DNA from 2 places in the Mesorhizobium abyssinicae genome. Region 2 is predicted to be linked to the other one. Evidence: riboswitches for the same ligand, from Rfam matches in the RefSeq annotation. Region 2 holds a riboswitch; the other holds the start of a gene.

Region 1 (14,897 bases), on a different contig from region 2:
CCGGCGTCGATAATCGAGCGGCGCACCGCGCGCGTGCGCGTAAAGAGGTCGAACAGTTTCTCGCCGTCGCCCCAGCGGATCGCCCGCTGCAGGAAGGCGAGATCCTCCGAGAAGCGCGCCAGCATTTCCAGGATGGCGTCCTTGTTGTGCAGGCACACATCCCGCCACATGGTCGGATCGGAAGCCGCAAGACGGGTGAAATCGCGGAAGCCGGAAGCCGAATATTTGATGACTTCCGTCTTGGTCACCGATTCCAGATCGTCCGCGGTGCCGACGATGTTGTAGGCGATGATGTGCGGCAGGTGCGAGACGATGGCAAGCGTCATATCGTGATGCTGCGGGTCCATCGTGTCGATGTTGGAACCGCAGCGCCGCCAGAATTCTGACAACGTCTCCAAGGCCGCGGGATCGGTGCCTGGCACCGGCGTGAAGATGCACCAGCGATTGTCGAAGAGATCGGCGAAGCCGGCATCCGGCCCCGACTTCTCCGTGCCGGCCAGCGGATGGCCGGGAATGAAGTGCACGCCTTCCGGCACATGCGGCTGCATCTGCGCGATGACGGACGCCTTGGTCGAGCCGACATCGGTGAGAATGGCGCCCTTCTTCAGCGCCGGCGCGATTTCTTCGGCGACCGCGCCGGAGGAGCCGACCGGCACCGAAACGATGACGAGGTCCGCATCGCGAACCGCTTCCTTCGCGTCGGTGGTGTAGGAATCGCCAAGGCCGAGTTGCTCCGCCCGTGCCAGTGTGGCGGGGCTGCGCGTCGAGATCGCGACATGCCGGGCCAGTCCCTCGCGACGGATGACGCGGGCCAGCGACGAGCCGATCAGGCCGATGCCGACCAGCGCGATCTTTTCGAACATCGCAGATGTCATGGCGCTCAACTTTTCAGGAAGGTCGTGAGGGCGGCAATCACGCCGCGATTGGCTTCTTCGATGCCGACGCTCATGCGCAGCGCGTTGGGAAAACCGTAGCCGGAAACCCGCCGCAAGATGTAGCCGCGCGCCGTGAGATAGTCGTCCGCCGCCGCCGCCGAATGCTTGCCGTCCTCGGGGAAGTGGATCAGCACGAAATTGCCGACGCTCGGCGTCACGCGCAGCCCGAGCTTGGTCAGCTCGTCGCTCAGCCAGGCGAGCCAGGTCTCGTTATGCGCCACGCTGCGCTCGACATGGGCGCGGTCGCGAATCGCCGCTATGCCGGCCTCGATCGCCGTCGCGTTGACGTTGAAGGGGCCGCGCACGCGGTTGATCGCGTCGACGATATGCATGGGGCCATACATCCAGCCGATGCGCGCGCCGCCAAGGCCGAGCTTGGAGAAGGTGCGGGTCATCACCACGTTCTCCGCGCTTCCCGCCAGTTCGATGCCGGCCTCGTAGTCGTTGCGGCGCACATATTCGGCGTAGGCCCCATCCAGCACCAAGAGCACGTTCTTCGGCAGGCCGGCATGCAGCCGGCGCACTTCCTGGAACGGCACGTAGGTACCGGTCGGATTGTTGGGATTGGCGAGGAAGACGATGCGGGTCCGCGCCGTCACCGCGGCCAGGATCGCGTCGATGTCGGCCCGCTCGTCGGTTTCCTTGACCGCGACCGGAAGCGCGCCGGCCGCCTGGATGTAGATCTTGTAGACCATGAAGGCGTGTTCGGTGAAAACAGCCTCGTCGCCGGGCGCCAGATAGGTCTGCGCGAGCAGGCCGAGAATCTCGTCGGAGCCGTTGGAGCAGATGATGTTCGCGGGGTTGAGGCCGTGCACCTCGGCGATCGCCTCGCGCAGCCGCCTTGCCGTGCCGTCCGGATAGACATCGAGCTTTCCGGCAACCTCCCGCGCGGCCTCGATCGCCTTCGGCGAGGGCCCGAGCGGGTTCTCGTTCGACGACAATTTATGGACCTTGGCGACACCGGCCGGCGCCGTGCTCTTGCCGGGCACATAGGCTTCGATGTCCATGATGCCCGCGCGCGGCGTCGGACGTGCCTTGTCTGGTGTCTGGTTCATGTCGCAAAAGTCCGTCGAGAGAGCCTCCGTCCGGAGGCCGCAGCGGAAATACTAGTCGTGGCCCTGAATGTCGAGAGGCGGCAAGGGCGCGAAAAGCCTGGCCGTTGACGCCGAGCCGCGCTGGCCCTAGAAGGGCAGCGACAGTTCCGTGGTGATTTGGCCGGTCGGCTTGCAGCCACGTTAAACAATTCGCTAAAGGGCCGTTTGCATCCTGTAACCGGCTTTGCGAATGCATTGCCGGTTTTTTGTTGTCCGCCGCCGGCCGGACATTCGCCTGGTCCGGAAATCGGAATCGGTTTTCGGAAACCACGGTGCGTGATGTAAGAGGATGCAATGGCCGTTCTGCGCGCCGCAAAGACCAATAACGAGGTCGACCAGCCGTCGAGCCCGGTGTTGCGCTTTGGCCCCGACAAGCCGCTCAAGCTCGATGCCGGTGCGCTGCTGTCGCCGTTCCAGATCGCCTACCAGACCTATGGCACCCTCAACGACGCCCGCTCCAACGCCATCCTGGTCTGCCACGCGCTGACCGGCGACCAGCATGTCGCCAGCACCAATCCGGTCACCGGCAAGCCTGGCTGGTGGCAGGTGCTGATCGGGCCGGGCAAGATCATCGACACCAACCGCTTCTTCGTCATCTGCTCCAACGTGCTGGGCGGCTGCCTGGGCTCGACCGGCCCGGCCTCGACCAATCCGGCCACCGGCAAGCCTTACGGCCTCGACCTGCCGGTGATCACCATCCGCGACATGGTGCGGGCGCAGCTGATGCTGGTCGACCACTTCGGCATCGAGAAGCTGTTTTGCGTGCTTGGCGGCTCGATGGGCGGCATGCAGGTGCTGGAATGGGCCGCGAGCTATCCGGAGCGCGTCTTCTCGGCGCTGCCGATCGCCACCGGCGCGCGCCATTCCTCGCAGAACATCGCCTTCCATGAGGTTGGCCGGCAGGCTGTCATGGCCGACCCCGACTGGCATGGCGGCAAATACTTCGAGCACGGCAAACGTCCGGAAAAGGGGCTGGCGGTGGCGCGCATGGCGGCTCACATCACCTATCTGTCGGAAGCGGCGCTGCACCGCAAATTCGGCCGCAACCTGCAGGACCGCGAGGCGCTGACCTTTGGCTTCGACGCCGACTTCCAGATCGAAAGCTACCTGCGCCATCAGGGCATGACCTTCGTCGACCGCTTCGACGCCAACACCTACCTCTATTTGACCCGCGCGATGGACTATTTCGACCTCGTCGCCGATCACGGTGGACGCCTCGCCGATGCCTTCGCCGGCACCAAAACGCGATTCTGCCTGGTCTCCTTCACCTCGGACTGGCTGTTCCCGACCGAGGAAAGCCGCTCGATCGTGCATGCGCTGAACGCCGCCGGCGCCTCCGTCTCCTTCGTCGAGATCGACACCGATCGCGGCCATGACGCCTTCCTGCTCGACGAGCCGGAACTGTTCGCCGCCATCAGCGGCTTCATCGGCTCGGCCGCGCGGGCCAGGGGGCTGAGCGCATGACCCCGGAAGGTTGCAGACTTTCCGGATCAGGATCATGCGCCGAACGGGAGACCAGCCGATGAGCGTCAACCGCGCCCAGCGCGTCGACCTTGAAGTCGTCGCCGATCTCATCCCGCCGCAGTCACGGGTGCTCGATGTCGGCTCCGGCGACGGTCTGCTGCTCGAATTGCTGCAGGAAACCAAGCAGGTCGACGGCCGCGGGCTGGAACTGTCGCAGCGCGGCGTCAACGAATGCGTGGCGCGCGGCCTCTCGGTCATCCAGGGCGATGCCGACAAGGATCTCGAATTCTATCCCGACAAGGGCTTCGATTTCGTCGTCCTGTCGCAGACGCTGCAGGCGACCCGCAATCCGAAGCTGGTGCTCGACGAGTTGCTGAGGATAGGCAACCGCGCCATCGTCTCGTTCCCCAATTTCGGCCACTGGCAGGTGCGCCTGTCGCTGTTCGTCAAGGGGCGTATGCCGGTGACCAAGGATCTGCCCTATTCCTGGTACGACACGCCCAACATCCACTTCTGCACCATCCGCGACTTCGTCAATCTGTGCGAGGAGCTTGGCGCGACGGTGGAAAAGGCGACCGCGCTCGACGGCAACGGCCAGAAGATAGGCCTCTCCATGCCGTGGTGGTTCTGGAATTTCTTCGGCCAGCAGGCAGTGTTTCTGCTGAAGCGATGATTTCGATGCGTCTCTTTCGTCAGCGTGCGGCCACGGTTGAAATCCCGCCGGACATTCTGTCGGGGATAAGGGCCGGAATTCTTGTCTGCACCTCACCGCGCAGCGGTAGCAATCATCTCGCGGGGTTGATGGCCTCCGCTGAACTGGGACATCCTCTTGAGTGGTTTGGCGGTCGCCGTTTGCTGGAACTGCCGGATTATCCTCGCGACCCCCGCGCGCAGCTTCTGCGTGCGGTGACCGACGGGCGATCTTCCTCGGGAGTCTACGCGATCAAGCTTTTCGCGAGCCAATTCGCTCAAGTTGCCAAAAAATTGAACCTGCCTGCGAGCCTTCCGAATCTGCGGTACGTCCGCTTGACGCGCAGTGATCGGCTTGGCCAGGCGATCTCATGGACACGCGCCCGTCAAACTCGCAGATTCCGCTCCACGGAAGTCAATCATAAGCCGCCGCGCTACGACGGTGGCGCGATCGTCGATTCGCTTGAAAGAATTCTGGTGGAAAATCTGGCTTGGGATGGCTGGTTTGCAAAAAACGGACTGTCCTGCCTTTCGCTGACTTACGAGCAAATTCAGCAATATCCGCGAGCAAGCCTCAAGAAAATTGCACGTTTGGTGGATGTCGACCCTGTCTGGGGAACCAACATCGAGTCAGGTCTCGAAATCCAGCGCGACACAATCAATGACGAATGGAGGGAGCGCTTTCTGTCCGAGTACGCCGATGCTTCGAGCTTCTGGCATCGCCCGCGCCACTTCCATGGTTTCCTAAAGAACTAGAAACACGAAAACCCACTTGATCGAGGCGGCGAACTCGCAGATGTGGGTAGCGACTCGGTCGTTTGACAGCAGGCCACCAGGGTTATAGCGACATACGCTCCGATGAACCGGTAGCGCCCCCGATGGCTGACGAATACCCCGACTATTCAATCGTCGTGGAAATGGAGAACGCCAAGTCGATCGACTGGGCGGAGATCGGCGTTGGGCTGAACGCCCTGGCGCGCGAGATCGCCGCGGTTTCCGCGACCGGCTTTGCAAGACCGAAAGTCATCATCTCGCATGGCGGGGAGGAAGAGGACGCGGACACGCTCCGGCGCAACTTCCATACCCAGGCGCCACAGTTGGAAGAGGTGGCGGAGATAAGCTTCGCAGCTTGTCCCGGCGGCCGCTACTACGACCTCAAGAACAACGGGATCAAGGAAACCGAGGGCGAACTGGTCGTCTTCCTGGACTCCGACACCGTTCCGGAAGCGGACTGGCTCGCAACCCTGCTCGGCCCGTTTCAGGATCCCGGGATCGTCTGCGTCAACGGCTATACCTATCTCTTGTGCGACGACTTCTTTTCGAGAACCTTTGCCATGATGTGGTTCTTCCCGATGGCCGAGGGTGATAAGCGGTTCGCCTCGAAACGGGCGCTCAACGCCAACAACATCGCCTTCCGGCGCGAGTGGATTTCCAGCCACCCGTTTCCGGAAAACAATGGCTTCAAGGTCTCCTGCACCTTGCTGATGCACGAGCTGCGGCGCCAAGGCCACCAGCCGAGCAACGTCAACGCCCGCGTCTACCACTATCCCCCGCGGGGCTGGCGGTTCTTCTTCTGGCGGGCACTGGTGACCGGCCGGGATGCCGACAGGAAATTCGTCGCGCAGCGCTCGCCCACGCGCGGCGCGCGCATCGTCAAGTCGTTCAGCCGCTGGTTCACCATGTCGTGGCGCACGACGCGGCGCATCGTGAGCCATGCCCGCCAGGCAGGCATGCCGGCCTGGCAGATCCCGTTCTCCCTGATCGTCGGCCAGGCGTTCTATGCCTTGATGTTCTGGGGCCAGTTCAGCTTTGCCGCGGGGATCGTTGGCGACAGGGTCGAGCTGGTGCCGGACTATGTCGGGCACAGCTGAGGCCGGTGTTGCAATTGAGGCGCGGCGTCTCGAAATCTGCCGATTGCAGGCACGGGCGCGGGCGGTCGAGGTGACACAGAGACTGCTTTTTTGTAGCGTCCCGCTGAACGCAAGCTTGGGCGGGCATGGAAGACGGCAACAAATCCATCCGAATATCCCAGAATCCGGGGCCTGATCGCATGCCGAAAGCGCCCGAGCCGGCCCCGCTCATCACAGTGATCACGCCGACCCACAACCGGCGCAGCCAGGTTGTGCGCGCCGTGGAAAGCGTGCTGGCGCAGACCCTTACCCGCTTCGAGCACATCGTCGTCGACGATGGCTCCACCGACGCCACCGCGGCGGCGCTTGCCGAAATCCGCGACCCGCGGCTGATCTATGTCGGAGCCAAATGGCGTGGTGCCAACGCCGCCCGCAATGCCGGCATCGAGCGCGCGCGCGCGCCGATCGTCACCTTCCTTGATTCGGATGATGTCTATCTGCCGGACCGGCTGGAGCGGACGCTGGCGCGCTTCGACGACAACCCGTCGCTCGAGGTGCTCATCAGCTCCTTCGTTTCGGTGAAGGGCAACCGGGCCACCAAATGCGTCAACCGCGAGGCATTCCTGACCCGGAACATGCTGGAACGGGCGCTGGTCTCCCAGACCATCTTCATCGCCGGTTCGGCGATAACCGCCCGGCATGAATCGCTGCTGGCGATCGGCGGCTACGACAGCGACATCGCGCGCATGCAGGATCGCGAATTGCTGCTGCGCTTCGCCCGCCGCGGCGGCGCGCTGCTCACCGAGGAAATCGACTGGAAGAAATACAATTCGGAGAATTCGATTTCCGGCCGCCGCGACGGCTATGTCGAGGCCTATGCGAACCTCATCGACAAGCACCCCTACATCGCTGACCGCTATCCCGAAATCCCGCCCTATATGATCGCGCGCCAGATCATCGCCGATACGATGAAGGGCAGGGTTTCGCAGGCATTCGCCGGTTATCTGGCCAACCGCTCGTCCAAGTCGCTCGGCTACTCGCTGCCGCAGCTGTTGCGCGGCTATGTCGACGGCCGCCGCCGCCGGCGTGACCTTTATGACGAGTTCCGCCAGAAATACGGCGCGCGGCCCGCCTGATCTTGTCGTGCCCCGAACCTGTCGGCTTAGAGCAATTCCAGGAAAAGTGTGTAACGGTTTTCCGTCCTCAATCGCGTAGAACCAAATAGTTAGCGCGGTTCGGCGATTCCTTGAAACGCTGAACCGCTCTAGCGATCGAGTTCCGGGAAATAGGGATCGGAATAGAAACGGCGGTCGCGCTCGCCCTGCAGGCAGTCGATGGGCGGCTCGGCATCGATCCGGACCGCCGCCGTGTCGGCGATGCCGCTCACCTCGAGGATCAGCTTGCGCCGGATGGCGGTCGAGAACTCGGAAGCCGCGTAGATCGGCAGCACGAAGGAGCCGGGCCCACCGGTGACGCATTGGGCATAGTAGCGGTCGAGATGGCTGAAGGTGGGCGACGGGCTGATCAGGATCGGCAGGCCGTTGACGACGATGCCCCTGGCCAGTGCCGCGTCGCGCTCGGAGGTGACGGGCGGACCGGTGTTGTTGGGTCCGTCGCCCGAGATGTCGATGACGCGCCGCTCGGCCGCGAAGGCGGTTTGCTCGAAAAGCCCGGTGCCAAAGGCGAGCGCGCCGGAGATCGAGGTGCCGCGGAAGCTGCGGAACGGCCGCGCTGCGATCCTGTCGGCGAACATATTGGCGCTGTCGCTGCCGTCGATGATCTGCCAGGCAAGCACCGCGTCGTCGCGGATGGTGCCCGCCCACTCGAAATAGGCGATCGCGATGCGGCCGTTGGTCCCGGCGCGCACCGCCCTGATGAAGTCCGGATGCCGGAGCGCCTCGACGTAGCCGGCGCGCTGCAACGCGAATTCGCGCTCGTCCATCGACGTCGAGATGTCGACCGCCAGCACCAGTTCGACGTCCACGGCGGCCGGTGCGGCCGGCATCGGCACAGGCGCGGCCTGGGCGCAGCCGAGACAGGCAAGCAGGCTGAGCATGTCGAGCATGGCCGCGTGCGTCCGGTTTGACGGGCCTGATCTTCTGCGGTGATCGCGGCGAAATAAAGCTTGGCTTTTACTTCTTCCTGCGCGGGGCCGGCGGCGGCGGCTCGATCGCTCCGGCCCTGACCCGCGCCGGCTTGAGCGCCGATCGGCCAGCATCCTTCACGATCGTCAGCGAACGCGGGAAGAACTGGTTGTTGTGCTGGCCACGGCCGATGTTGAGGATGGCGGCGTCCGGCAGCCGCTTCTCCAGCATCGCCAGCACGCGCCGCAGCGTCGCGCCGTCGAACGTGTCCATCGCCTCGTCGATGATCACCCATTTTGGCCGCTTGAGTGCCAGCCTGGCGACAGCAAGCAGGCGCTGCTCGTCGTCGGCGAGCTCGTGCTCCCAGCGCGCCGAACGGTCGAGCGAGGAGGCAAGCCGTTCGAGGCCGACCTCCGTCAGCACCGCCGCGATCTCGGTGTCCTCGACCGTGATGCCGTCGGCATGGTTCAGCACCTCGCGCAGTGTGCCGAGCGGGAAATAGGGCATGCGCGGGACGAAGACCGGCGCCGCCCCGGCCGGCATGCCGATGCTGCCGCTGCCCCATGGCCACAGCCCGGCAATGGCGCGGAAGAACAGCGTCTTGCCGGCGCGCGGGTCGCCGGTGATCATGACGCGCTCGCCGGGGCGTATCTCGACCTCCGGCTCGGCAAGCCTTGTGCAGCCGTCCGGCGAAGCGACCTCCAGCCTCTCGAAGGTCAGCGTGCCGCCGGCGTTCTCGGTAAAGGTGATGCGCTTTTCGGTGTCGTGGAAAACGTCGGTCTCGGCAAGCGCGATGCGGAAATCGGCGACGCGCATCAGCGTCGCCCGCCAGTCGGCGATGCCGCCTATGTTGTTGATGAACCAGCGCAGCGAGGAATGGACCTGGTTGAAGGCCCCAACCGCCATCATCAGCCCGCCGAAGCTGATGTCGCCGGCGAAATAGACCGGCGCCGCCACCAGGATCGGCGCCACCACGGTTATCCAGCCATAGGTGTCGGTGACCCAGGAGAGATTGATCTGGGCGCCGTAGATGCGCCGCATGGCGCCGAGCACCATGCCGAGGTCGAGCTCGAGCTGCCGCCTGGCGTCGGCCTCGCCATGCGCGAGCGCGATGGCGTCGACATTCTCGTTGACGCGGACCATCGACGACCTGAGCTCGGCCTCGCGCGTGTAGCGGTCGCTGTTGAAGCGGATCAGCGGCCGCCCGACCAGCCAGCTCAGCCATGAGGCGATGCCGGCATAGAGGATCGCCGCCCACACCATGTAGCCGGGGATCTCCAGCGCATGGCCGCCGATATGGAAAACGAAGCCGGAGGAGAGCTGCCAAAGCACGCCGATGAACGACACCAGCAGGATGAAGGACTGCAGCAGCCCGACGCCGAGATCGGTCGACAGGTCGGAGAGATGCCCGGCATCCTGCTGCATGCGCTGGTCCGGATTGACGCCGATTGCGCCGGCATGCGCCAGTCGGAAGGCGCGCGCCGGCCGCATCCACTCCTCGATCAGGTCGAGCGTCAGCGCCTGGCGCAGCTTCAGCCGGATCATCTGGTTGAGCCAGGTCTGGCCGACATTGAGCACCAGCAGCCCACCGGCGATGGCCGCGAAGACCATAAGCTGGTGCAGGAAACCCGGCAGGTCGCGCCGCGCCAGCGCATCGTAGAAGGGCTGGTTCCAGCGGTTGAGCAGCACCTGGCCGATCGCGGTCGCGACGATGACGGCGACGATGCCCAGGCAGGCCCAGACGAACTGCCTGCGCACCGGCGAGGATTTCAGCGCTTGCTTGATCGTCCTCACCTGGTCGCCGAGGCTGCTGATTTCGACAGACACGGCGGCAGGCGCCGGGCCGGCCTTGTCCTCCGCTTGATCAGCCATGTCAGATATCCCTGCTTTCAGAAAAAGGTGCTGAAACCGGCGCGGGTGCGACCGGCATGTCCCTCAGGCCGCGAACCCGCCCCCGACAGATAGGATGAGGCAAGGCGCCGCCGCGATCACGAACGCGTCACTTGGGCTTGCGCCTGGTTCGCCGCCAGCCGCCCGAGCCTGGTGGCGCCTTGCGGCGTCAGCACCGGCACGAAAACGCGGCGCGAGGCGCGCTGCACGACCGGCACGCCCTGGTAGAGCCGCTTCTGCGCCTCGACCACGATGACGCCGGAAAAGATCGGCCAGAACCGCCGGCCGGCGCGCTCCAGCACGTTGTGGAAGCGCATCATGAAGCGCCGCGGCGACGGCGGGAAGAACAGCGCGTCGGACCATGCCGCCGGGGTGAAATTCGCCTCGCGCAGCAATTCGGTCAGCTGGCCGCGCGAGAACGGCCGGCCGTTGCCGAACGGCGTATGCTCGAAACGCGCCCAGACGCCGCGCCGGTTGGGCACGACGATGACGACGCGGCCGGCGGGCGACAGCACGCGCCAGATCTCGTTCAGCGTCTCGCGCGGGTTCTCGACATGCTCGAGCGAGTGCACCAGCAACACGCGGTCGATGCAGGAATCGACCAGCGGCAATTCCTCGTCGAAGACCAGCGCGGTCGCTGTCGGACCGGTCGCCGGCCAGACCACGGCGCCCTGCGTTGCCGGCATGAAGGCGAAGACCCGCTCGGCGTCGGCACCGAACCGCTCCAGCCACGGCAGGGTGTAGCCGAGCCCGACCAGCCGCTCGTTTGGCACGGCCGCCCAGATCGAGGACAGCGCCATGGTGATCGAGCGCTCGGCGAGGCGCCCCAGCGTGGTCGAATAGAAGGAACGGAGGTCGACGATATCGGAATGCATGGCCGGGACGGTAGCTTCGAAGCATTGCAAGTTCAACAAAGGCGGATGACATCGGCGCCCAAGCGCCCTATGTCTGCGGCGACAACTGCATCGGCCCGAAATCGGTTTCGATTTCGGAAAGCGCGATCAGCAGATAAACAGCTTAGAGCGTCCTTTGTGCGTCCAATTGGACGCACGGCGCTTTGGTGGAGAGACGCGATGCCGGTCGAAATCGAACAGTTCATGTGCCGCAGCGACAATTTCGGCGTGCTGGTGCGTGACCCCACGAGCGGCCAGACCGCCATCATCGACGCACCAGAGGAGGCGCCGATTCTGGCCGCCATCCAGCGCACCGGCTGGACGCCGACGCTGATCCTGACCACTCACCACCATGTCGACCATGTCGAGGCCAATCTGGCGCTGAAGGAGCGCTTCAAGCTGCGCATCATCGGGCCGGAAGCGGAAAAGGAGAAAATCCCCGGCATCGACGAGACGGTCGGCGAAGGCTCCGTCATCCACCTCGGCGAGGAACGGATCGACGTCATCGCCACGCCAGGCCACACCGCCGGCCATGTCTCCTACCATCTGCCGGCCTCGAAAGTCGCCTTCACCGCCGACACGCTGTTTGCGCTGGGCTGCGGCCGGCTGTTCGAGTGCAAGCCGCCGGTTATGTACGATTCGCTGAAGAAGCTGGCGGCGCTGCCGGCCGAGACGGTCGTCTATTGCGGCCATGAATACACCCTTTCCAACGCCCGCTTCGCGCTCACCGTCGATCCGACCAATTCGGCCCTGAAGGAACGCGCCGCCCGGATCGAGGCGCTGCGCGCCGACGACAAGCCGACGCTGCCGACGACGATCGGCGAGGAATTGTCGACCAATCCGTTCCTGCGCTGGCACGACCCGGCGATCCGCAAGCATCTCGGCATGGAGACGGCCACTGACGCCGAGGTGTTCGCCGAGATCCGCAAGCGCAAGGACAATTTCTGAGCCCCGTGCTAGCTTCCGGCCGATGACCAGTGCCGCCGAAATCATCGCCACGCTCGGCCTGAAGCCGCACCCGGAGGGCGGCTGGTATGCCGAGACCTTTCGCGATGGTGCCGGGGGGGCGCGCGGCCATTCGACAGCCATCTACTTCCTTCTGGAAGAGGATCAGCTCTCGGCCTGGCACCGGGTCACGGACGCGGCCGAGGTCTGGCACTTCCATGCCGGCGCGCCGCTGGCGCTGTCGATGCATGAGGAAGGCGGCGGCGTGATCGAGCAGGTGCTGGGCATCGCCCTTGCCGCCGGCGAGCGGCCGCAGATCGTGGTGCCGGCCGGTTGGTGGCAGTCGGCGCGCAGCCTCGGCGAATGGACGCTGGTCGGCTGCACCGTGGCGCCGGGCTTCGACTTCGCCGCCTTCGAGCTGGCCGAGCCGGGCTGGCAGCCGCAAGCATGATCCCGAAAAGTGGTTACCGGTTTTCGGAAAAGATCATGCGCGATCAACAACCCCTTAGCCGAGTAGAAAACCCAAGGCGATCGCCGCCTGCGCGGCGTAGTAAAGCGCCCAGACCGCGTAGCGCATCCAGACGCGGTGCGGCGAGATGGCCGCGAGCAGGAATTTTTCGGCGGCGAGCAACCCGTCCGACGCCATAAACAGTATGGCGCCGCCGATCACCAGGCTATTGCTGGTGGTAAGCGCCGAAATCTCCATGGCGAGGATCGCCGCGACATAGACAGCGATCGGCAGGCGCAGGCTCGGGCCGACACGGCGCCAGAGCGCGGCCAGCATGACGATCGCGAATGCCGCCATGGCGAGCGCGATCGCGCCGCGCCAGGATTCGGCGCCGAGCACGTCCAGGCCGCCGCCGTTTTGCAGGAACAGCGGAACATAGAGGACATGCGCCGTAAGAAAACTCGCCAGCCCGCCGAGGAAGGCCTTCTCGCCATCGCGCGACAGGAAGGCATCGCCGACGGCGCTGAGCGCGAGCGCCGCGACGAGCAGAAGCAGGCCACCCTGCATGACGGCGAGCACCGCGAGCATGGCGACGGCAAGCGTCTTTGCCGCCGAGCGGGCGAGGCTCGGCGGCATGTTGAGCGTGAAAGCGTAGATCACCGCCGCCACCAGCGAGAACACCAGCGTCGCATTGGCGTTGGCGTCGATGCCGCCGGGAAACGGCATCATGCGTTTGCCTCACCCGTGGCCGCCTTGCGCAGCAACAGCGACTTCGCGGCAAGTGCCGCGCCGCCGGTGATGAGCACGCAGGCGGCGAGGATGCGCAGCGACGGCTCGGCGACGCCGGCAATGATCAGCACCAGCGTCGACAGCAACGGCGCGGCGTAGCTCGCCGCGCCCAGCACCTGGATATTGCCGCGCTTGACGCCGATGTCCCAGGCGTAGAAGGCGGCCCCCACCGGCATCAGCCCGAGGCCGAGCACGGCCAGCCACTGGCCGATGCCGACGGGAAGCACCGTCTGCTCAAGCAGGAAGTGGCAGGCCAGCGAAAGCACAGACGTCGCCGCGCAGAACCAGGTGACGATCGAGGTCGGCACCGATGGGAAACGCCGCGACAACAGCGAATAGGACGACCACAGGAGGGCGCAAACACCGGCCATCGCGTAGCCGAAGGCATAGCGCGCGTCGAAGGCAAGGCCGCCGCCCTTGGTGACGATGAGGACCGTGCCTGCAAGGCCGAGCAGCGCGCCGACGACGTGGTTCCAGGCCAGCCGCTCGCCCGGCATCAGCGCCGAGCCCAGCACGATCAGCAGTGGCCACAGATAGGCGATCAGGCTCGCCTCCACCGCCGGCGCGTTGCGCAGCGCGGTGAAGTAGAAGAAATGGTAGCCGAACAGCCCGGCAATGCCGATCACCCAGACCTGCGGCGGGATCTTTTCGCTGCGGTCGGCGGCCGGCATCACCAGCCGCGCGGCGAGCCCGACGCAAGTGCCGATGGCGAAGGTGATGGCCGACAGCAGGAACGGCGGCACCTGGCCGGACGCGTCGGTCAACAGCGCCAGCAACGACCACATGGCGACCGCCAAAAAGCCGATCAGTGTTGCGCGCCCCATGCCTGTCTCCGGCGGCGCGCAAACGCGCCTAGTTTATGGCTTCGAACCTTCCGGCGCTGATGGTCAGCGGACCGATCTGGGTCCCGACCGTGGCGCGGATCGGCGCATATACGCCGGTTTGGCCGAGCGGTGCAAACGTCACCATCATGCGGCTCCGGTCCTTGAGGAAATTCAGCGCCTTGCGGCCCTTGCGGTACCCCGCCACCGGCTCGAACCCCATCCGGCAGGTCACCGTGTCGCCCTTGTATCCGCGCACCGAGATCGACCCTTTCGAGGCATAGGTCAGCGTCAGGTTGGCGCGCATCTCGCCATCGTAGAACTTGACCGTGCGCCCGCAGACCTGATCGAGGCTGTCGGCGTGGATGACGGTCGCCGCCATCGGATCGAGAACCGACTTCAGGTCGCCCGCGCCAAGCGGCACCCAGCTCTTGGGATCGCGCTTCTTCGGCGCCGGGACGACCTCGGTCGAGGTCACCGCGCCATTGGCGAAACGGATATCGACCACCGAGGCCTTCTTGCCCGACGTGTAATCGGCGCGGAAGGCCTGTGGCCGCATCTGCTTGCCTGAAATAGTGCCTTTGGACGAGACCGTGCCCTTGGTATCGTCGAACAGCTTGGCGAGGCCCGCCGCCGAGACAGTGCCGTTGATCGCGTAATTGTCGCCGTCATAGCGGCTCGAGAACGTCGCCCTGGCCACTGAAAGGCCGAGGAACGACACCGTGTACTCGCCCTTGAAAGATTGTGGTGCGGCGGCGGCGAAACTTGCCGTTGGCAAGGCGACAGCCAGCAAGCCGGCGAAGGCATATGACAGACGAAGTACAGGGGGGCGAAGCATGGCGGTCCTCGATTTTCAGCCAGGAGACGGGCAATTCCTGGCTGGCATGTCCCTATGAGGCTGGCTTATAGGGTGAAATCCGGCCTTTATATGGAATATGGCTGGCTGGCCGGAGCTTGACGCGCCGGTGAAATGCCACTATGGAACGCCAACTTT
Region 2 (14,897 bases):
ATCTCGGCCGACCTCGAGCGCGTCGGCGACCTCGGCAAGAATGTCGCCAAGCGCGTGGCTGCCGTCATCGACGGGCGCCAGCCGACCAGCCTGTTCCGCGGCCTCGAGGCGCTCGCCGACCTCGCCTTGACGCAGCTCAAGCAAGTGCTCGACGTCTATGCCTCGCGCTCGGTGGAGAAGATCGGCTTCGTGCGTGACCGCGACGACCAGATCGACGCCATGTACACCTCGCTGTTTCGCGAGCTTTTGACCTACATGATGGAAGATCCGCGCAACATCACGCCCTGCACGCATCTTTTGTTCTGCGCCAAGAACATCGAACGCATCGGCGACCACGCCACCAACATCGCCGAGACCATCTACTACATCGTCACCGGCGACCAGATGCCGGCTGAGCGGCCGAAGGGCGACAATACGGACAAGATCGTGCTTCCCGGCACGCTGCCGGTGAAGTGAACGGCCGCCTCTCGAACACCGCGCTAATTTAGGCTAAGCTCCCGCGAACGTTCCTGAATCCTGATCAGTGGCCGTGCCTCAGGAGGTTGCCATGGAAAACGTTCGGAACCTCACGCCGGCCCCTGCGCCGACGTCCGGCATTATCGCCTCAAGCGTCTATACGGCCGGCCGCCGCGTCGCGGACATACCGATCGAGGAGGCCGGCGACTGGGCCAAGAAGCCGGACCATGTCGTCTGGATCGGACTGCTGGAGCCGGATCGCAATCTTCTGCTGCGGGTCCAGGCCCAGTTCCATCTGCATGATCTCGCGATCGAGGATGCCGAGCATCCGCATCAGCGGCCGAAGATCGAGCAATATGGCGATGCCCTGTTCATCGTCGCGCGCACCGCCCAGCTCATCGACGGCCGCGTCACCTTCGGCGAGACGCATCTGTTCGTCGGCGCCGGCTACATCGTCAGCGTCAGGCATGGACCCTCGACATCCTATGCCGCGGTCCGTCAGCATTGGGAAACCTGCCCGCATTCGCTCGCCAAAGGCGAGGATTTCGTCCTCTATGCCATTCTCGACTTCATCGTCGACAACTACATGCCGGTGCTGGAGCAGATCGAGGACGAGGTCGAGGCGATCGAGGACAAGGTCCTGCTGAGGCCGATGACCGGCTCCGACATCGAGCGGCTCTATATGCTGCGCCGCGATCTCCTGCGGCTGCGCAACGCGGCTCTGCCGCTGGTCGAGGTCTGCCGCCGGCTGACCAGCGCCGACCTGCCGCAGATCAATGCTTCGATGCACCCGCTGTTCCGCGACGTGACCGACCACATTCGCACGGTCCAGGAAAAGATCGACAGCCTGCGCGAGGTGCTGGCCTTCGCGTTCGAAGCCAGTCTTCTGGTCGGCCAGAGCCAGGAAACGGCGATCTCGAAAAAACTCGCCTCCTGGGCCGCCATCCTGGCGGTGCCGACGGCCTTCGCCGGAATCTACGGCATGAATTTCAACGACATGCCGGAACTGCATATGGAGTATGGCTACCCGACCGTGCTGGTTGCGATCGCGCTGATCTGCTCGTTCCTGTACTGGCGGTTCAGGAAGAATGGATGGCTGTGAAGGCAGAGCGAACAGCGAATAGGAAGTAGCGAATAGAGAACACAAAAAGACGGCTTGCTCCCTGTCACGGAAGCCAAGCCGTTCCTATTCGCTATTCGCTATTCGCTCAGCGGCTTCTGCGCCGCTCCGCCGCCGGCTGGAACGCGACGCGGGAGTGGTATTTGCAGTACGGGCCGGTCTCGGCGGCGTCGTTGCCGCAGAAGTTGAAGTCTTCCGACAGCGGGTCGCCATTCGGCCATTTGCAGGTGCGCTCGGTCAGCTCGACCAGCTGCAGGTGCCGGGAGATCGGCACGACCACGTTTTCCACCGGGCGGATATAGTGCCGCGCCACAGGCTCGGCGTCGAACTGCGCCTGCAGCGCGGTCGCGCCGATCGAGGTGGTGACGTGGCGCGTGGCGGTCGCCGCCCGCGATACCGATTTCTGGATGGACGATCCCTGCACGGTCTTCTTCTGGCGCGCCGGGCTTGCCGTCGCGCGGCCGCGGCCCGACAGCTTCAGGCGATGCACCTTGCCGATGACCGCATTGCGGCTGACGCCCCCAAGCTGTGCGGCAATCTGGCTGGCGCTCAGCCCTTCCGACCACAGTTTCCTGAGAAGTTCTACCCGCTCGTCAGTCCAGTTCATGAGACCGCGCTCCTGCTGAGGCGTGCGGCGATCGGAATCCATTCCCGTCCCGGCTCCCGCCGGGCAGACAACACCACATATATCGGGTGATTAGGTCCGCCGCACGAAATCTAGTTATTTCTCGACTACAAATACCTCATGCGCTGACTCGGTGACAAGAGTCCCCAGGGCAACACGAATCGGTTTTTCCGGTTTTCCCCAACTTGCCGGCTGCTTATGAACCGGCATGCCGTCGGGGGCGTGCCGCGCGCCTATGCGCGACGTTTTCGTTGACTTCATGGCCGAAAAACACGATAAGCCGCAAAGGCCGCCGCTTTGGCGGCTTTTTTGATTTTCCGGTTCCGGAGACGCATATAATGAGCGGTTCGGCGCTTTACGAGACCTTTGCTCGCGCACCCCTGGCCTTCGACCGCGGGGAGGGGACCTGGCTGGTCACCGACAAGGGTGAGCGATATCTCGATTTTGCCGGCGGCATCGCCGTCAATTCACTTGGCCACAGCCATCCGCATCTGGTTGCCGCGCTGACCGAGCAGGCGGCGAAGCTCTGGCATGTCTCCAACCTCTACGAGATTCCGGAGCAGCGCCGGCTCGGCGAGCGGCTTGTCGAGGCGACCTTTGCCGACAAGGTGTTCTTCACCAATTCGGGCGCCGAGGCGCTGGAATGTGCCATCAAGACGGCGCGGCGCTACCATTTCGTCAAGGGCCATCCCGAGCGTTTCCGCATCGTCACCTTCGAAGGCGCCTTCCACGGCCGCACGCTGGCGACGATCGCCGCCGGCGGCCAGTATAAATATCTGGAAGGCTTCGGCCCCAAGGTCGAAGGCTTCGACCAGGTCGGCTTCGACGACATCGACGCGGCCGAGAAGGCGATCACGCCGGAGACGGCCGCCATCCTGATCGAGCCGGTGCAGGGCGAGGGCGGTATCCGCCCGGTGCCGACGCAGTCGCTGAAGCGGCTGCGGCAGCTTTGCGACCAGCATGGCCTGCTTCTGATCTTCGATGAGGTCCAGTGCGGCATCGGCCGCACCGGCAAGTTGTTTGCGCATGAATGGTCCGGCGTCACCCCGGACCTGATGGCGATCGCCAAGGGCATCGGCGCCGGCTTCCCGTTGGGCGCGTGCCTCGCCACCGACGAGGCTGCGGTCGGCATGACCGCCGGCGTGCACGGCACCACCTTCGGCGGCAATCCGCTGGCGATGGCGGTCGGCAACGCGGTGCTCGACGTGGTGCTGGAGGAAGGCTTCCTCGAGGATGTCCAGCGCAAGGCACTGCTCCTGAAGCAGGGATTGGCCGGCGTCGCCGACGAGTTCCCCGAGGTCCTCGAAGGCATCAGGGGAACCGGCCTGATGCTCGGCCTCAAATGCGTGATGCCCAACACCAAGGTCAACATGGCGCTGCGAGACCAGCATCTGCTCGCGGTTCCGGCCGGCGACAACGTCATTCGCCTGCTGCCGCCCCTCACCGTCACCGATGCCGAGATCGGCGAAGCGCTCGACCGCATCCGCGCCGGCGCCCAGGGCCTGGCGGATGCCATCGCCTCGGCCGCCGCGAAGTAGTTCCGGAACCATTGCCGATGTCCGTTCGCCATTTTACCGACCTGTCCGCCGTTTCCGAAGGCGATCTGCGCGTCATGCTGGACGACGCTGTGGTGCAAAAGGCCAGGCTCAAGGCCGGCGAGCGCACCAAGCCGCTCGAGGGCAAGGTGCTGGCGATGATCTTCGACAAGCCCTCGACCCGCACGCGCGTGTCCTTCGACGTCGGCATGCGCCAGCTCGGCGGCGAGACCATCATGCTGACCGGCACCGAGATGCAGCTCGGCCGCTCCGAGACCATCGCCGACACCGCCAAGGTGCTGTCGCGCTATGTCGACGCCATCATGATCCGCACCACCTCGCATGAGCGGCTGCTGGAGCTGACCGAGAACGCCACCGTTCCGGTCATCAATGGGCTGACCGACGACACCCATCCGTGCCAGCTGATGGCCGACATCATGACCTTCGAGGAGCATCGCGGTCCGGTGGCCGGCAAGACCTTCGCCTGGACAGGCGACGGCAACAATGTGCTGCATTCGCTGCTCGAGGCCTCGGCGCGTTTCCGCTTCAACCTCAACGTCGCGGTGCCGGAAGGCAGCGAGCCGGACGAGAAGCACATCGGCTGGTCGAAGGCCAATGGCGGCAAGCTCAACTTCACCCGCTCGGCCGAGGAGGCCGTCCATCAGGCCGATTGCGTCGTCACCGACTGCTGGGTGTCGATGGGCCAGGAACATCGCGCGCGCGGCCACAACGTCTTCCTGCCCTATCAGGTCAATGCGGCGCTGATGGCGAAGGCAAAGCCGGACGCGCTGTTCATGCACTGCCTGCCGGCGCATCGCGGCGAGGAGGTGACCGACGAGGTCATCGACGGACCGCATTCGGTGGTGTTCGACGAGGCCGAGAACCGCCTGCACGCCCAGAAGGCGGTTTTGGCCTGGTGTCTGGGAGCTTGATCTCCGGAGGTGTGATGCCTATCTGCGGCGCATCACGCAAATCGAGCGCGTTTGGACGCATGCACCCCAAAGGGTGGCATGGCCGCGCCCCGGAGCTTTGTCATGTTGGAAACCCGTCAAGTGACTGAACATCACCCGCAACTCGGCGAATTCGGCTACGCCGGCGACGATCACGTCGTGCCCTTCGAGGTCGCGCCGCTCGACGTGCGCGGCCGCACCGTGCAGCTCGGGCCGATGCTCGACGCCATTCTTGCCCGCCACGACTATCCCGAGCCGGTCGCGCGCCTGCTGGCGGAAGCCTGCGTGCTGACGGTTTTGCTCGGCACCTCGCTCAAGTTCGAGGGCAAGTTCATCCTGCAGACCCGCACCGACGGGCCGGTCGACATGCTGGTGGCGGATTTCTCCACCCCGCATGCGCTGCGCGGCTATGCGCGCTTCGATGCCGACCGGTTGCAGGCGCTGGCCGCCGCCGGCGAGGTCTCGCAGCAGACGCTGCTCGGCAACGGCGTGCTGGCGCTGACCATCGATCAGGGCGTTCACACGCAGCGCTATCAGGGCATCGTCCAGCTCGACGGCTCCTCACTTGAGGAGGCCGCGCGCACCTATTTCCGCCAGTCGGAGCAGATCCCGACCGACATCAGGCTGTCGGTGGCCAAGCTGGTGACGCCGGGTCCCGGTGGCGCCCGCGAGCAATGGCGCGCCGGCGGCCTTCTGGCGCAGTTCCTGCCGAAGGCGCCGGAACGCATGCGCGTGCCGGACATTTCCGGCGGCGACGGCGATCCGCGCGAAGCGGTCCATGAGCCGGCCGACAATTCCTGGCAGGAGTTGCTCGCGCTGCTCGGCACCATCGAGCCGACCGAGCTGATCGATCCGACTGTCGGTACCGAACGCCTTCTCTACCGGCTGTTCCACGAACACGGCGTGCGCGTCTTCGGCGGCGTGCCGGTTGCCGACCAGTGCTCGTGCTCGCGCGAGAAGATCCGCGGCATCCTCGCCGGCTTCTCCGCCCAGGAGATCAAGGACAGCACCGAGGAGGGCGGCATCCATGTCGCCTGCGAGTTCTGCTCGACGCAGTACGACTTCGACCCGGCAGAGTTCGCCGCGGCTCAATAGGGTCACTTTCCAGACTAAGCGCGTCGCCTGATCTATTTCAGCTCGACGCGCTCTAGGCGCCGCACCGATCTCCGCGTCAAATGAATTCCTGGAGGTGCCTGCGGACATCCGAGGCTCGTTCGACGGGAGCCATGTGGGTTTCGTCCCCGAGCACCATGAGCTTCGCGCCGCTGATCGCGCTCGCGGTAGCTTCCATCATCCCGCCGAAGAACTGGTCCCTTTCACCGCCGAGGATCAAAGTCCTCGCCGAGATGTTTCGGAGGTCTTCTTCCGTCACATCGTCGTCGAGCATTGCTTGGAGATAGCGGACGATCGTACTCGGCGCCCCCATCCGCGCAACCAGGCTGCGTGCTTCGAACCTCAGTCGAAGACGCAAAAGAAGGTTCAGCCAGGGCCGCCGGAACACCGTTGCGAATTCCTTCAGCAAAGCGCGAAATTGTCCGGCCTGTGCGAATTGCATCTGTTTCCTGAGCCGCCTCTTTCCATCGGCCGAAAAGCCATGCGCGCTCGCCAGCAGGATCAGCTTGCCTACAAGGTCCGGGTACCGCGCGGCCACCTGCGTGGCGACAACGCCGCCATAGGAAATGCCCATTAGGCTCGCTGGCTCCTTGAAGTCGGCGCTGATGATCTCCGCGATGTCTCTGGCCATGCCCTCGAGCGATGGATCGGCTTTTGGTGCGGGATCGTAGCCAATCAGCACGAAGCTCGTGTTGGGTGGAAGGATACGGATGAGCCGTCCGGCATCCTTTTCCAGTCTGGATGGCCAGGGTTTCATCATGAACCCCTGACCGCCGTTGATGATGAGAAGGCTTTCCGGTCCTTGTCCAACTCTTGCGAACGGCAGCCGACCCAGAAACAACCCTGTTTCAATTCTGTGCATCAAGCCGCTGCCTGGCGTGCGGTTGGGGTGGCGGCCAAGCGTACGCGGCCACTAGTTCACCGTCCGCCGCGTGCCCGGCAGGTCGAGCGAGAAGGCGGGGATGGCGACGTTGAACGTCTCGCCGCGCTTGTTTCGCATCGTATAGTGGCCGACCATGATGCCCGACGGCGTCGAGAGCGGGCAGCCCGAGGTGTACTGGTAGCTGTCGCCGGGATTGAGTTCGGGCTGGTCGCCGACGACGCCGGCGCCGCGCACCTCCTCCACCCGGCCGCTGCCGTCGGTGATGTGCCAGTAGCGCGAGAGCAGCTGCACGAATTCGTCCGAGCGGTTGTCGATTGTCACCTGGTAGCCCCAGACATAGCGGTTCTCCGAAGGATCGGAGCGATCCTCCAGATAGAACGGCCTGACCTGCACTTCGATGTTGCGCGTGACGGCGCGATACATGAGCTACCCCAACAGTTCGGGAACTTTCGGCGCACTCCGCTGTCGGGTCAACGATGCGTGACGCCTGTCCCTTCCGCCTTATGCGCACGTGCCGGCAAACAATGTCATTTAAGTGACACACGACAATGATGGTGTGCACGGACCGTGCTGGGCGACTCAAGCGCTCTGTCGACCTGTTCAAGATGGCCATCTCCTGGCCGGCTTTTCCGGAGTGACCAGATCTCGATGGAACTGATCGCCATGGCCGCCGCCCTGCTTTCCATAGCCCTGCTTCTCTCAAATCTCGCCAGCATCCTGCTTGCTGCGCGCCGGCTGAAGCCGCCGCGCGGCATGGCCGCGCCCGTGGGCAGGACGCCGCCGGTGTCGATCGTCATTCCCTCGCGCGGCATCGAGCCGTTTACCGCGGAGACGCTGCAGCGCGCCTTCACGGTCGACTGGCCGCGCTACGAGCTGATCTTCTGCGTCGCCCATGCCGACGATCCGGTGATCAAGCTGATAAACAGGGCAATTGCCCGGTTTCCCAAGGTGCCGGCCCGGCTGCTGGTCGGCGACGACCGCGTCAGCGCCAATCCGAAGCTGAACAATTGCGTCAAGGGCTGGGAGGCGGCGCGCCACCACTGGGTGATCCTCGCCGATTCGAACGTGCTGATGCCGCGCGACTATATCCATAAGCTGATGGCCGCGTGGAGGTCCGATACCGGCCTCGTCTGCTCGACCCCGGTCGGCTCACGGCCGGCTGGCTTCTGGGCCGAGGTCGAATGCGCCTTCCTCAACACGCTGCAGGCGCGCTGGCAATATGCCGGCGAGGCGCTTGGCCTCGGCTTCGCCCAGGGCAAGAGCATGCTGTGGAACAAGCCCATGCTCGACGCCAATGGCGGCATCCGCGCGCTTGCCGCCGAGATCGCCGAGGACGCCGCGGCGACCAAGCTGGTCAACGGGCTCGGCCTTCGCGTCCATCTCGTCGCCTCGCCCTTCGAGCAGCCGCTCGGCGAGCGCAGGCTTGGCGAGATCTGGTCGCGCCAGGCGCGCTGGGCGCGGCTGCGCCGCGTCACCTTCCCGCTGTTCTTCGCGCCCGAGATCCTGACCGGTGCGGCGGTGCCGCTTGTCCTGGCACTGGTAGCGGCGGCCCACGTGGGCATCAGCCTGCCGGCCACAACGCTTTGCGTGCTGGCACTCGCGTACCTGCCGGAATGCGCCCTCGCATGGGCCAACGGCTGGCACCTGTCGCCGCGCACGGTCGCGGCGATGATCGTGCGCGACGCGATGCTGCCGGCGATATGGGCGCGCGGCTGGCTGGGCGGCGCCGTCGACTGGCGCGGCAACGCCATGACCATCGGCACCAAGGTGGCCGAACTGGAAGAGACGCCCTCGAGCGCCTGACCGGGCCTCCGCCCGGGTCCCCTATTTCGCCGCCTTCAGCGCCTGCTCGACATCGGCGAGCAGGTCGTCCGTGTCCTCCAGGCCGACCGAGAGCCTGAGCGTGCCCGGGCCGATGCCGAGCTCGGCGCGCGCTTCGTCGCTGAGGTTCTTGTGCGTGGTCGTCGCCGGATGGGTGATCAGGCTCTTGGCGTCGCCGAGATTGTTGGAGATCAGCACGATGTCGAGGGCGTTCTGGAAGGCGAAGGCCGCCTGCTTGCCGCCCTTGACGTCGAGGCAGATCAGCGTCGAGCCGCCCAACATCTGCTTCCTGACGATCTCGGCCTGCGGATGGTCGGCGCGGCCCGGATAGATGACGCGGGCGATCTCCGGCCGTTCGGCGAGGAAGTCGGCGATCTTGCCGGCGCTCTCCGTCTGCTGGCGCACGCGCAACGGCAGCGTCTCCAGGCCCTTGAGCAGCGTCCAGGCATTGAACGGCGACAGGCTCGGCCCGGTGTGGCGGAAATAGTCGTGCAGGTTCTCGTCGATCCACTTCTTGTCCGACAGGATGATACCGCCGAGGCAGCGCCCCTGTCCGTCTATGTGCTTGGTCGCCGAATAGACGACGATATGGGCGCCGAGCTGCAACGGCTTCTGCTGCAGCGGCGTGGCGAAGACGTTGTCGACGATCACTCTGGCGCCGATCGAATTGGCGAGCGCGGCGACGGCGGCGATGTCGACCACTTCCAGCGTCGGGTTGGTCGGGCTTTCCAGGAAGAACAGCTTGGTGTTCGGCCGCACCGCCTTTTCCCAGTTGGCGATATCGGTGCCGTCGACCAGCGTCGCCTCGATGCCGTATTTCGGCGCCAGCGTTTCGACCACCCAGCGACAGGAGCCGAACAGCGCGCGCGCCGCCACGATATGGTCGCCCGCCCTGGCGCTGCACAGCAGCGCGGCGCTCACCGCCGCCATGCCGGAAGCCGTGGCGCGAGCGTCCTCGGCGCCTTCCAGGGCGCACATGCGCTTTTCGAACATGTCGACCGTGGGATTGGCGTAGCGCGAGTAGATGAAGCCCGGCTCCTCGCCCTTGAAGCGGGCTTCGGCGGCCTGCGCCGTCTCGTAGACATAGCCCTGGGTGAGATACATCGCTTCTGATGTCTCGCCGAAGCCGGAACGCAGCGTTCCGCCATGCACGAGTGCCGTCTGAGGCTTCCAGTCACGCTTCTTGGTCATCGCTCTACTTCCAGATACAAAAAAAACCGGCCGCGAAAAGTCGCAACCGGTCCATACGGCCTTGCGGCCCGACGGTCCTTTAGCGACTTGTTTAACGTGGCTGCAAGCCGACCGGCCAAATCACCACGGGATAACGACCCTTTAGACCCGCGCCGCGCTTGCGTCAATTGCCGGCTTCATTAAGAGGTTTGTACCAGCGGCCTTGGAGCGGAGCCTTGCGGCAGACAGGCATTCTTCCCGATCAGGACATTTCCGCGCTGTTCCAGTCCGGCGCGCTGAAGTCGCCGCGCGTGCTCGATGCCGACCAGATCCAGCCGGCCAGCCTCGACCTCAGGCTGGGCGACAAGGCGTTCCGCGTGCGCGCCTCCTTCCTGCCCGGCCCCGATCATCTGGTGGCCGACAAGCTCGACCGGCTGAAGCTGCACGAGATCAATCTCGTCGACGGTGCTGTGCTGGAGACGGGCTGCGTCTACATCGTGCCGCTGCTGGAAGGCTTGGCATTGCCCTCGAACGTGTCCGCTTCGGCCAATCCGAAGAGCTCGACCGGGCGGCTGGACATCTTCACCCGGGTGATGACCGATCGCGGCCACGAGTTCGACAAGATCGCCGCCGGCTATCATGGCCCGCTCTATCTCGAAGTCAGCCCGCGCACCTTCCCGATCGTCGTGCGCGCCGGCTCGCGCCTGTCGCAGGTTCGCTTCCGCACCGGCAATGCGCTGCTGTCGGAAAGCGAGTTGCGCGATCTCCACCATGCCGAGATGCTGGTTGCCACCGAGCCGCCCAACATTTCCGGCGGCGGCATCGCGCTGTCGATCGATCTCGATGGCGACAAGGACGGGCTGGTCGGCTATCGCGGCAAGCATCACACCGGCCTCGTCGATGTCGACAAGCGCGCCGCGCAGGACGTCGTCGACTTCTGGGAGCCGCTCTACAAGAGCGGCGCCGGCGAGCTGGTGCTCGATCCCGACGAATTCTACATCCTGGTCAGCCGCGAGGCGGTGCACGTGCCGCCGCTCTACGCCGCCGAGATGACGCCCTTCGATCCGCTGGTCGGCGAATTCCGCGTCCACTATGCCGGCTTCTTCGATCCGGGCTTCGGCCATTCGGCGGCCGGCGGCACCGGCAGCCGGGCCGTGCTCGAAGTGCGCAGCCACGAGGTCCCGTTCATCCTCGATCACGGCCAGATCGTCGGGCGGCTGGTCTACGAGCACATGCTGAAGCGACCGCAGGCGCTTTACGGCACCGATCTTGGCTCCAACTACCAGGCGCAGGGCTTGAAGCTCTCCAAGCATTTCCGCGCCGCGCGCTGACCCGTCGCCCGCGTCAGACTCCGCTTGCCCGGTCCCGCGCGCCATGCTTGGCTGGCGCCACCGGTCCAGAACCTGACAGAGGGAGACGAAAATGCAGATATCCAGATGGATCCTATCGGCAGCCGCCGCCGCCATGCTGACGCTCGGCGCCGGCGCCTTGTCGGCGCAGGCCGCCGAAAAGATCAAGATCGGCACCGAGGGCGCCTATCCGCCGTTCAACACCATCACGCCGGACGGCAAGGTCGAGGGCTTCGACATCGACATCGCCAATGCGCTGTGCGCGCAGATGAAGGTCGAATGCGAGATCGTCACCCAGGACTGGGATGGCATCATTCCGGCCCTCCAGGCCAAGAAATTCGACGCCATCATCGCCTCGATGAGCATCACCGAGGAACGCAAGAAGCAGGTCGCCTTCACCCACAAATACTATACGACGCCGCTTGCGCTGGTCGCGCCGAAGGACAGCGAACTGACCTCGACCGACCCGGCGGCGCTCGCCGGCAAGACGGTGGGCGCCCAGGCATCGACCACCCAGGCCGACTTCGCCCAGGACGTCTACGGCAAGGCCGGCGCCGAAGCCAAGCTCTATCCGACCCAGGAAGAGGCGATCACCGATCTCCAGAACGGCCGGCTCGACGCCGTCATCTCCGACAAGTTCGTGCTGGTGGACTGGCTGAAGAAGTCGAGCGACGGCTGCTGCAAGCTGGTCGGCGACGTCAAGGGCACCGAGACGGAAGCCGGCATCGCCGTGCGCCTCGAGGACACCGCGCTGCGCGACAAGCTCAACGCGGCGATAGATGCCATCGTCGCCGACGGCACCTACAAGAAGATCCAGGCCAAGTATTTCGACTTCGATATCTATTGAGCGGCTGAAGCTGCCAATCTCCCCCCTTGTGGGGGAGATGCCCGGCAGGGCAGAGGGGGGCGCGAAGGATCGCCAACCGCTCCTGTAGCCAAGAAGACAGTCCGCAGGCAGAGCCGGTTGGATTGCGAACGCTGGCGGGACAGCGCCCCCCCCTGGCCTGCCGACCATCTCCCCCACGAGGGGGGAGATCACGCTTTCACCTCAAAGCGCCTTCACCGCCACCTTGACCGGCTTTTCGATTTCCAGCGGGTTGCGCAGCGGCAGGCCGAAATCGCTCGCCTCGATCTCGAAAGTATCGCCCGCCTCGGTCTTGACGCCATCGGCGAAGGAGAGCGTCGCGGTGCCGAACATGTGCACATGCACGTCGCCCGGCTGGCGGAAGGCCGAGTATTTGAAGTGGTGATGCTCGAGATTGGCGATGGTGTGCGACATGTTCGCCTCGCCCGACAGGAACGGCTTTTCCCAGAGCAGCTTGCCATCGCGCCAGATGCGCGATGAGCCCCTGATGTCCGCCGGCAAATCGCCGATCAGGATTTCCGGTCCGAACGAGGCGTTGCGCAGCTTGGAGTGCGCGAGGAACAGGTAGTTCACGCGCTCGGTGACGTGGTCGGAGAATTCGTTCGACAAAGTGAAGCCGACGCGGAACGGCGCGCCGTCGTCGCCGATGACGTAGATGCCGGCGATCTCCGGCTCCTCGCCGGCGTCCTGCGCGAAGGCGGGCGACATCAGCGCGGCGCCCGGCGCCACCGCCATCGTGCCGTTGCCCTTGTAGAACCATTCCGGCTGCACGCCGATCTGGCCTTTCGCCGGCTTGCCGCCTTCGAGCCCCATGCGGAACATCTTCATGGAATCGGTGAGCTGCTCCTCGCCGTCGCTGCTCAGCTTCTTGTGCATGGAATCGCGGGTCGCGGCGGAGCCGAGATGCGTCAAGCCGGTGCCGGTGAGATGCAGATGCGCCGGATCCGGATGATTGATCGGCGACACCACCCGGCCTTTCTTGTAGGCGGCGTCGAGGTCGATGGTTTCGCCAAGACCCTTGCGCTCGATCAGCGCCACGAGGCCGGTGCCGGTGCGCGCCGCCTCCATCGCCAGCGAATAGACGCTGCGAGCGCCGTTGATGATCCGGGTCTTGCCGCCGTTGCGGGCGACGACGCGGATCGTCTCGGCGTCGTCGAGGATCTGGGAGATCAGCATGATGAACCCTCTCTCTTTTGCCTTGGCCCGGCCGCCGATCGGCAGACCTTGACCGTCGCGGCCCGGAACGGTTCCGCGCCACGGTTGAAACTGTTCGTCCGGATTGCGCTCGCGAGCCCCGGTCCTCAGGGACTTCTTGGCGCCGGCGGGTTGCCGGCAGCATCGCGATCTAGACCCGTATGCCTCCTGCCTTCCTCGCCTGGAGCGGTCCGGCCTTGAGCTGCCGACCCGCTCCCAATATTTTGTCTCTGCGCAATCCCGAGGGAAAACCGCTATGCGCTTTTCCCGGAATTGCTCCTGTCAGGCCTTGTTCTTGTTGTAGACGTCGAAGATCACGGCGCCGAGCAGCACCAGGCCCTTGACCACCTGCTGCCAGTCGACATTGACGCCCATGATCGACATGCCGTTGTTCATGACGCCCATGATGAAGCCGCCGACCACGGCGCCGATGACCTGTCCGACGCCACCCATCGCCGAGGCGCCGCCGATGAAGACGGCCGCGATGACGTCGAGCTCGCTGCCGAGGCCGGCGGCGGGCACCGCCTGGCCGAGGCGCGCCGCGATGATCAGGCCGCCGAGCGCCGACAGCACGCCCATGTTGATGAACACCAGCAGCGTCAGCCGCTCGGTGTTGATGCCCGAGAGCTGCGCCGCCTTGGCGTTGCCGCCCATCGCATAGATGCGGCGGCCGATGGTCATGCGCTTGGTGACGAAGACGAACAGCGAGATCAGCACGCCCATCACCAGCAGCACCACCGGCAGGCCCCTGTAGCTCGCGAACTGGACGACCAGGAACAGCGCCAGTGCGCTGCCGACCAGGGTCTTGATGACGAACAGCGGGAAGGGTTCGGCCTCATAGCCGTGACGCTCACGCTTGCGGCGGGCTCGCAGCCCGAAATAGGCATAGGCCAGCACCGCGATCAGCCCGAGCACGATCGTCGTCATGTGCAGCGTAAGGCCGCTGCCGAGGATGGTCTTGCCGGCGGCATTCACCGTCGGCGGGATCAGCGTCAGCGGACCGATCACGTCGGGAATGAAGCCTGAGCTCAACGCCTTGAAGCTGTCGGGAAGCGGGCCGACCGAGGAGCCGCCGCCCAGCAGCGCCTGGCAGATGCCGCGGAAGATCAGCATGCCCGCCAGCGTCACGATGAAGCTCGGTATCCGGTGATAGGCGATCCAGTAGCCTTGCGCCGCGCCTATGGCGCCGCCGACGATCAGGCAGACGATTGACACCACCAGCGGATTGCTGAGCGGGCCGAGCGGCCAGATGACCATCATCATCGCCGCCAGCGCCCCGATGAAGCCCGCCACCGAACCGACGCTGAGGTCGATGTGGCCGGACACGATGACCAAGAGCATGCCCAGCGCCATCACGATGATGAACGAGTTCTGCTGCACAAGGTTCGAGAGGTTGACCGGTTTGAACAACGTCCCCGACGTCGTGTACTGGAAGAACAGCATGATGACGATCAGCGCGATGATCAGGCCGTATTCGCGCAGGTTCGTCGTCAGCGCCGAGACGGCGATGCGCGGACCCTGCTTGACGTCTTCGGCTGCGCCGCTCTGCGGCGCGGGAGCGCTTTCTGTGCTCATGATGCTTTTTTTCCTTCTCCGCGAACGATGGCGCGCATGATCTTTTCCTGGCTGGCGTCGCTTGCCGCCATTTCGCCGACCATTCGCCCTTCGTTCATGACATAGATGCGGTCGGTGATGCCGAGCAGCTCCGGCATTTCCGACGAGATGACGATGATCGCCTTACCCTCGGCGGCGAGACGGGCGATGATCGTATAGATTTCGTACTTGGCGCCGACGTCGATGCCGCGCGTCGGCTCGT

The links. Region 2 has a riboswitch for S-adenosylmethionine ahead of PU724_RS08250 (O-succinylhomoserine sulfhydrylase). Riboswitches for the same ligand answer to the same signal wherever they lie in the genome.
Region 1: linked by a shared signal. The riboswitch ahead of metX (homoserine O-acetyltransferase MetX) and the one ahead of PU724_RS08250 (O-succinylhomoserine sulfhydrylase) in region 2 are both predicted to bind S-adenosylmethionine.

The regions. Positions count from the first base shown of each region.
Region 1 is NZ_JARAKC010000006.1:143,259-158,155, forward strand. It holds gene PU724_RS15540 (prephenate/arogenate dehydrogenase family protein) at 1-875, opposite strand, end outside; gene hisC (histidinol-phosphate transaminase) at 881-1,990, opposite strand; SAM riboswitch at 2,129-2,206, shown strand; gene metX (homoserine O-acetyltransferase MetX) at 2,324-3,493, shown strand; gene metW (methionine biosynthesis protein MetW) at 3,552-4,166, shown strand; gene PU724_RS15560 (Stf0 family sulfotransferase) at 4,112-4,939, shown strand; gene PU724_RS15565 (glycosyltransferase family 2 protein) at 5,062-6,054, shown strand; gene PU724_RS15570 (glycosyltransferase family 2 protein) at 6,234-7,169, shown strand; gene PU724_RS15575 (DUF1194 domain-containing protein) at 7,298-8,098, opposite strand; gene PU724_RS15580 (ABC transporter ATP-binding protein/permease) at 8,166-9,989, opposite strand; gene PU724_RS15585 (class I SAM-dependent methyltransferase) at 10,106-10,882, opposite strand; gene gloB (hydroxyacylglutathione hydrolase) at 11,081-11,848, shown strand; gene PU724_RS15595 (cupin domain-containing protein) at 11,871-12,296, shown strand; gene PU724_RS15600 (lysoplasmalogenase family protein) at 12,351-13,022, opposite strand; gene yddG (aromatic amino acid exporter YddG) at 13,019-13,906, opposite strand; gene PU724_RS15610 (DUF3108 domain-containing protein) at 13,935-14,741, opposite strand.
Region 2 is NZ_JARAKC010000003.1:26,481-41,377, reverse strand. It holds gene phoU (phosphate signaling complex protein PhoU) at 1-456, shown strand, start outside; gene PU724_RS08290 (magnesium and cobalt transport protein CorA) at 548-1,558, shown strand; gene PU724_RS08285 (GcrA family cell cycle regulator) at 1,665-2,183, opposite strand; gene PU724_RS08280 (aspartate aminotransferase family protein) at 2,540-3,739, shown strand; gene argF (ornithine carbamoyltransferase) at 3,757-4,668, shown strand; gene PU724_RS08270 (Hsp33 family molecular chaperone) at 4,747-5,781, shown strand; gene PU724_RS08265 (alpha/beta fold hydrolase) at 5,858-6,661, opposite strand; gene apaG (Co2+/Mg2+ efflux protein ApaG) at 6,713-7,105, opposite strand; gene PU724_RS08255 (ceramide glucosyltransferase) at 7,331-8,485, shown strand; gene PU724_RS08250 (O-succinylhomoserine sulfhydrylase) at 8,507-9,694, opposite strand; SAM riboswitch at 9,754-9,831, opposite strand; gene PU724_RS08245 (2'-deoxycytidine 5'-triphosphate deaminase) at 9,910-11,004, shown strand; gene PU724_RS08240 (ABC transporter substrate-binding protein) at 11,096-11,869, shown strand; gene araD1 (AraD1 family protein) at 12,071-13,063, opposite strand; gene mmsB (multiple monosaccharide ABC transporter permease) at 13,364-14,656, opposite strand; gene mmsA (multiple monosaccharide ABC transporter ATP-binding protein) at 14,653-14,897, opposite strand, start outside.